Linked DNA regions of Oceanicoccus sp. KOV_DT_Chl. The protein of the gene in region 1 interacts with the protein of each later gene in a pairwise test. Links are inferred from orthologs where the notes say so. Each region holds a gene or a part of one and is shown on either strand. Other genes may lie near its edges. The genes, in order: eno and rpe.

Region 1 (3,209 bases):
CTCGTCAATACATTCCTTTCGTGGACCGGGAATGGAAGAAGGATTGAAAATTTTTCAGGAAGTTAAAGAAACGTTTAACATCCCGGTGATCACGGATCTTCATGAAATTGATCAAGCCAAGCCGGTTGCTGAGGTTTGTGATGTTATTCAATTGCCCGCATTTTTAGCCCGACAAACAGATTTAGTGGCCGCAATGGCTGCTACCGGCAATGTGATCAATATTAAAAAGCCGCAGTTTTTAAGCCCTCCACAAATGAAAAATATTGTCGATAAATTTGCCGAGTGTGGTAATGACAAGGTGATGTTGTGCGAGCGCGGCAGTAATTTTGGCTACGATAATTTAGTAGTGGATATGCTGGGTTTTCGCACCATGAAAGAGGTCAGCGGCGGGGCCCCGATTATTTTTGACGTCACGCATGCCCTGCAGTGCCGCGATCCTATGGGCGCAGCGTCAGGTGGCCGCCGTCATCAGGTGGCAGAGTTAGGGCGGGCCGGCATGTCACAAAAATTAGCAGGCTTGTTTTTAGAAGCGCATCCTGATCCGGATAATGCAAAATGCGATGGCCCCTCAGCGTTGCCGTTAGCTGCGCTGGAAGGTTTTTTAACCGAAATGAAAGCGATTGACGATTTGGTGAAATCGCTGCCTGAATTAAATATTAAGTAATGGAGTTATGTTGAACGTGAGCGTTAATCCGCAGGCGTTTGGCCACTGACATCCGACATTTTACGGAGTAAAAAGTAATGTCTGAGATCGTTGATGTAAAAGCCTTTGAAGTACTGGACTCTCGAGGTAACCCTACTGTAGAAGCTGATGTGATTTTGGCATCCGGTGCTGTAGGCAGTGCGTGTGCGCCTTCAGGTGCGTCTACCGGTTCCCGCGAAGCGCTTGAATTACGTGATGGTGATAAGTCGCGTTACTTGGGTAAGGGTGTGTTAAAAGCGGTAGAGAATATCAACGTCACTATTAAGAATCTGTTAGTGGGTAAAGATGCTGCGGATCAGCGCGCGCTTGATCAATTAATGATTGATGCCGATGGTACTGAAAGCAAATCCAATCTGGGTGCTAATGCGATATTGGCGGTGTCTTTGGCTGCGGCTAAGGCAGTTGCTGTGGAAAAAGGTATTCCTTTGTATCAACATATTGCCGATTTGAATGGCACTCCCGGTCAGTACAGCATGCCAGTACCGATGATGAATATCATCAATGGTGGTGAGCACGCGGATAACAATGTTGATATTCAGGAATTTATGGTGCAGCCGGTAGGGGCCAAGTCCTTTACTGAGGCGTTGCGTATGGGGGCTGAAATTTTCCATGCCCTAAAAAAAGTCTTAAAGGATAAAGGTTTGAATACGGCAGTCGGTGATGAAGGTGGTTTCGCGCCTAACCTGACATCTAATGCCGATGCCTTGGCTGTGATCAAAGTAGCTGTGGCGGATGCGGGATATACACTGGGTGATGATATTACTTTAGCACTGGATTGTGCGGCCTCTGAATTCTATAAGGACGGTAAGTATGATTTAGCTGGTGAGGGGCAGGTATTCACTTCGGAAGGTTTCAGTGACTATCTGGCCGAATTATGCGAGCAGTATCCAATTATTTCTATTGAAGACGGTCTGGATGAGTCGGATTGGGATGGTTGGAAATATCAAACTGAAAAACTGGGACATAAAATACAATTGGTCGGTGATGATTTGTTTGTTACCAATACCAAAATCCTGAAAGAGGGGATCGATAAAAGCATCGCAAACTCTATCCTGATCAAGTTCAATCAAATCGGTTCGCTGACTGAGACACTGGATGCCATCAAAATGGCCAAGGATGCAGGCTATACAGCAGTTATTTCTCATCGTTCTGGTGAAACAGAGGATACTACAATTGCTGACCTGGCAGTGGCTACTGCAGCGGGTCAAATTAAAACGGGTTCGCTGTGTCGTTCTGATCGGGTGGCAAAATATAACCGTTTACTAAGAATTGAAGCGGAGTTGGGAGCAGCGGCCCCCTACCGAGGGCGCGCAGAATTTAAAGCGTAAGCTCTAATTATTATTATCTTAAAAGGAGTGGCTAGTCCGCTCCTTTTTCGTTTATCCGTACAGCTAAATATGCTAGTTTGCTGGTCTTGTTAAAAATATTGTCTTACTGGTTGTATGCGCTGGATCTTACTTGTCTTACTGCTGCTTTTATTCGGACTACAGTTTCGGCTGTGGTTTGGGCAGGGTAGTTGGGAGCAGATCGCCTCACTAGAGCGTGAGATCGAGCAGCAAACACTCATAAATCAACGGTTACGTGATCGCAACCTGGTGCTGGAAAACGAAGTGCGCGACTTAAAGAGCGGTATGGATAGCGTCGAAGAGCGGGCTAGGGCCGATCTGGGTTTGATCAAAAAAGACGAAACTTTTTACTTGATCATTGATAAAGAGAAATCTATCCAGTGACCGTAAAATCAACCAGCAATGTTTTTTATGCGGTGGTGCCAGCTGCGGGTGTCGGTCGTCGAATGGGTACTGATCAGCCGAAACAATATTTGCCACTGTTAGATAAATTAGTCATTGAACATACCTTAAGTCGCTTGCTGGCGGAGCCGCGCTTGCGGCAAATTGTGGTGGCGGTTGCTGCTCAAGACACACTTTGGCCAACTCTCGAAATTTTAAAACATCCTCGTATTAGTGTTGTTGTTGGTGGAGCTGAACGGAGCGATTCAGTACTTAGTGGGCTGCAAAGTTTAGCACAGGTTTGTTCGGCGCAGGATTGGGTGTTAGTTCATGATGTTGCTCGTCCTTGTCTCTCAGTTACAGATATTTCTCGTCTTATTGATCATTTAAGTGAAGATCCTGTGGGTGGTATCCTTGCGGTGCCAGCTAGTGACACACTAAAAAAAGTGAATGGGCAGGCTGAGGTAAGCCATACTATTGATAGGCAGGCAATTTGGCAGGCACAAACACCACAGATGTTCCGCTATCAATTACTATTAGATGCTTTGGTCGATGCTGTGCAGCAAGGTTTGTTAATAACCGATGAGGCTTCGGCAATTGAAATGGCCGGCCTAAGTGGCAAAGTTGTAGAAGCACTTTATCCCAATCCCAAAATTACCCGCCCTAACGATTTAGCTTTGGCGGAATTTTATTTACAGCGGGGGGCAATAGTATGAGTTTACGGATCGGGCATGGATACGATGTTCATCGTTTCGGTGAAGGCGATCATGTCATGATGG
Region 2 (3,297 bases), 880 kb from region 1 along the record:
TTGATTTCACGTTCAATGCTCATTTGAGCTCCGGTGTCGCTGCGGCTGGCGGTGTAATCCTTGACGTTGCTGTCGATGTAGGACTTTAAGATATTGGCAATTTCTGCGCGGGCACGATTACTCGCGGTATTTTTTTGCAGTGAGCTATCACCCATTGGCGGTGCCATCCCGACGCCATGGATTAAACGACCGTCGTTATTGTCGATGGCTTGGGTGCCCTGGTTGACCCAGTCAGGTGCGCCGTTGATGCCAAGGTCGCTTTCGACCGTGGTTTGACTGCTGCAAGCATTGAGTAAAGTGAAAATAATCAGGCTGGTCAAGGTAGTGATGGTTTTCATAATGGCTACTCCGTGCTGGTGATCTAAAGGCAGTATGTCACAGTGTACTGCTGGCGTTTGCTGCTGTTAATCAAAATTGTTGTTTGCGCTTTTTGATGCTAGCGGTCAACCATAAATCCGGCCACATTATTGTCCAGCCAACCACGAATGCGCTTGGTAATACGGTTATCTTCTTTGGGGTCAAAATTACTGACTTGCGGCAGCCTGATTTGTTGATAGAGTTTGTTCATGTGGCGGCGTGCTGCTTGCTTGCGTTTTGCAGCCTGCTGTTGTTCCTGATAGTTATTGCTTAAAAATGCATCCAGTATCGGAATTTTAATTTCGGCCAATTGGGCTAGAACTTTAAGGTCGCTATTCGGAACCTGGTTACTACCATCAATAAGCAATACTGCGCGAATTTGGTTGGATTGATTTTGATTCAGCTGCGAGGCTGGTGTTGAAGCAACATATGCCAGTGCCTGAGCAGCCCCTGCCCCTTCACCGAGAATAGCCAGGTTATAAATCCCGCGCTGGTTCATCTGGCTGATCCCTGCTGTAATCAGTTGCTGGGTTTGTTCGTCGTTAGCATCAGCCACTTTGATTGCCAATGTGTGCCAATGGTTTCTTGCAAGACTGTGTCGCAAAGAGTTTAACAGCCCAGCAGTCGCCGGGTGCCTATTTGTATCGGGAATCAACAGTACGCCACCGTAGGCTTTGCCGCTGGTCTCATTCAAGTAAAAAGCTAGTTGTGGCCCGCCGGTACTGTTCAGCCATATCTTTTCATGGTTGGGCACTTGCTGGTCTAACAGATCTTCCGTGCCTGTTGCTGTGCTGGTGGCCGGGGCGGCTGGCTCGGATTCCTGATCAGGGTCCTGGGCAAACAATAGCGGGCTCGTAATCAGCAGGCTAAGTAAAAGGAGAATAGCTGTTATGTTTGTAGTCATTGTCTCGCTATGTACTGATTTAGTATGGGCTTTTCAGTAGAATAGCGACATCTATCGTTTTTTCATACTGCAAATATACCTAGAGGTTAGACCATGAGTGATTATTTAATTGCCCCCTCCATTTTATCGGCGGATTTTTCCCGCTTGGGTGAGGAGGTCGATGCGGTATTGAATGCCGGGGCGGACGTGGTTCACTTTGATGTGATGGACAATCACTATGTGCCTAACCTGACCATTGGCCCGATGGTGTGTAAAGCGCTGCGGGATTACGGGGTGACAGCGCCCATCGATGTTCATTTAATGGTCAGCCCGGTCGATGGTTTGATTGCCAGCTTTGCTGAGGCCGGAGCCACGTATATTACTTTTCATCCTGATGCATCCACCCATGTCGACCGCTCGTTGGCGATGATTCGCGACGCAGGTTGTAAGGCCGGGCTGGTATTAAACCCGGCGACGGGAGTGGAGCCGTTAAAATACGTGATGGATAAACTGGATATGATTTTGTTGATGTCGGTGAACCCGGGATTTGGCGGTCAAAAATTTATTCCTGCCACTTTAGATAAGCTGCGCGAAGTGCGGCAGTTAATTGATGCCAGTGGTTTTGATATTCGTCTGGAAATTGATGGCGGTGTCACGGCTGATAATATCCGTGACATTGCCGAAGCCGGTGCCGATACTTTTGTTGCCGGGTCGGCTATCTATAACAAGCCGGATTATGCCGAGGCCATTGCGCAAATGCGTGCACAGCTGGCATTGGTTAAATAGAGTAAATCACTGAGTGGCAATCTCCCAACTCTTCCCTGAGAGTAATCCTCGGGCGATATTATTTGATCTTGATGGCACTTTGGTTGATAGCGTGCCGGATATCGCCGCGGCGATCATTAACACCTTGAGTGAACTAAAGCTGCCGTTGCCTACCGAGCTGGAGGTAAGAGCCTGGGTGGGGAATGGTGCGTTGATGCTAGTACAGCGCGGTCTGGCTTGGGCGAAGCAGGTAAAGATTGAAGCGGTTGCGGAAGCCGACTTAGCCAAGGCGCATGCGATCTTCCTACACCACTATCAACAATCCAATGGCGCCAATAGTCGCCTATACCCCGGTGTGAATGAAGCACTGGCCCAGTGGCAGCAGCAGGCTATGCCAATGGCGGTGGTGACTAATAAGCCGATACAGTTTGTGCCCAACCTGTTGGCAGGTCTGGGGGTTGATCAATATTTTAAGGTATTGGTAGGCGGTGAGTGCGTGGCTGAACGCAAGCCCGCGCCCATGATGCTGTTGCATGCTTGTGAGCAGCTGGGAGTAGCGCCGGCTGCGTGTTTAATGGTCGGTGATTCCCGTCACGATGTGCAGGCAGCCAAGGCGGCCAATATACCGGTAGCGGCGGTCAACTACGGTTATAACCACGGTGAAGCGATTGAGTTGTCCGCGCCAAATTGTGTCGTAGCCAATTTACTCGATTTATTTAACTAACAGCTTGGGTTTATGATCGGCGGAAAAATTACCCTTATGAAAAGGATTTTGATGCCGGCAACACCTTTTAATCCCCTGGCGGCTTGAGTACAATGCGGGCAATCCTTTCCAATAACCCTGTACTGATCCGGGTTGGCTTGGAGAAGCGGACAGCTACCCTAATAGGCTGAAACAGAATGAATACAGTAAATAGACATGTCAGCGGATTGCTAATAGCAGCGGCTGACCTTGGTGAGATTGCTCGCTGGCGATGGTAAACCGCTGCTGGTTGTGCGTTGTCGCGGCCACTTCTGTCTGATTTTATTGTACTGTTACCACCGTTTTTCTAAGGAATTACCATGAACGCCCAACAATTTGCCGAGCTGGCAAAGCAAAACTATAACCGCATCCCCGTCTGCCGCGAAGTGTTGGCAGATCTTGATACCCCCTTAAGCAGTTACTTGAAATTGGCCCATGGGGATTACTCTTATTTTTTTGAATCGGTCCATGGTGGTGAAAAATGGGGCCGTTATTCCATTATCGGGTTACCTTGCCGCACCGTATTAAAAATTAATGGCTTTGAAGCTAC

The links.
Region 2: the proteins of eno (region 1) and rpe interact in binary tests that used the Escherichia coli proteins (3 or more experiments, as listed by UniProt). The link is inferred for Oceanicoccus sp. KOV_DT_Chl from one-to-one orthologs.

The regions. Positions count from the first base shown.
Region 1 is NZ_FQLF01000002.1:386,488-389,696, reverse strand. Bases 1-2,886 are described here. They hold eno (phosphopyruvate hydratase), read left to right. Parts: upstream 1-741; coding sequence 742-2,031; downstream 2,032-2,886. Other genes in these bases: ispD (2-C-methyl-D-erythritol 4-phosphate cytidylyltransferase), read left to right, coding at 2,430-2,886; ftsB (cell division protein FtsB), read left to right, coding at 2,146-2,433; kdsA (3-deoxy-8-phosphooctulonate synthase), read left to right, coding at 1-664. In the rest of the region: more of ispD, read left to right, coding at 2,887-3,146; ispF (2-C-methyl-D-erythritol 2,4-cyclodiphosphate synthase), read left to right, coding at 3,143-3,209. UniProt on the Escherichia coli protein: Catalyzes the reversible conversion of 2-phosphoglycerate (2-PG) into phosphoenolpyruvate (PEP). It is essential for the degradation of carbohydrates via glycolysis.
Region 2 is NZ_FQLF01000002.1:1,266,712-1,270,008, reverse strand. What follows is about bases 217-3,190. They hold rpe (ribulose-phosphate 3-epimerase), read left to right. Parts: upstream 217-1,354; coding sequence 1,355-2,026; downstream 2,027-3,190. Other genes in these bases: trpE (anthranilate synthase component I), read left to right, coding at 3,068-3,190; UNITIG_RS09690 (phosphoglycolate phosphatase), read left to right, coding at 2,040-2,729; UNITIG_RS09700 (DUF3530 family protein), read right to left, coding at 437-1,261; UNITIG_RS09705 (LPP20 family lipoprotein), read right to left, coding at 217-338. Outside these bases: more of UNITIG_RS09705, read right to left, coding at 1-216; more of trpE, read left to right, coding at 3,191-3,297. UniProt on the Escherichia coli protein: Catalyzes the reversible epimerization of D-ribulose 5-phosphate to D-xylulose 5-phosphate.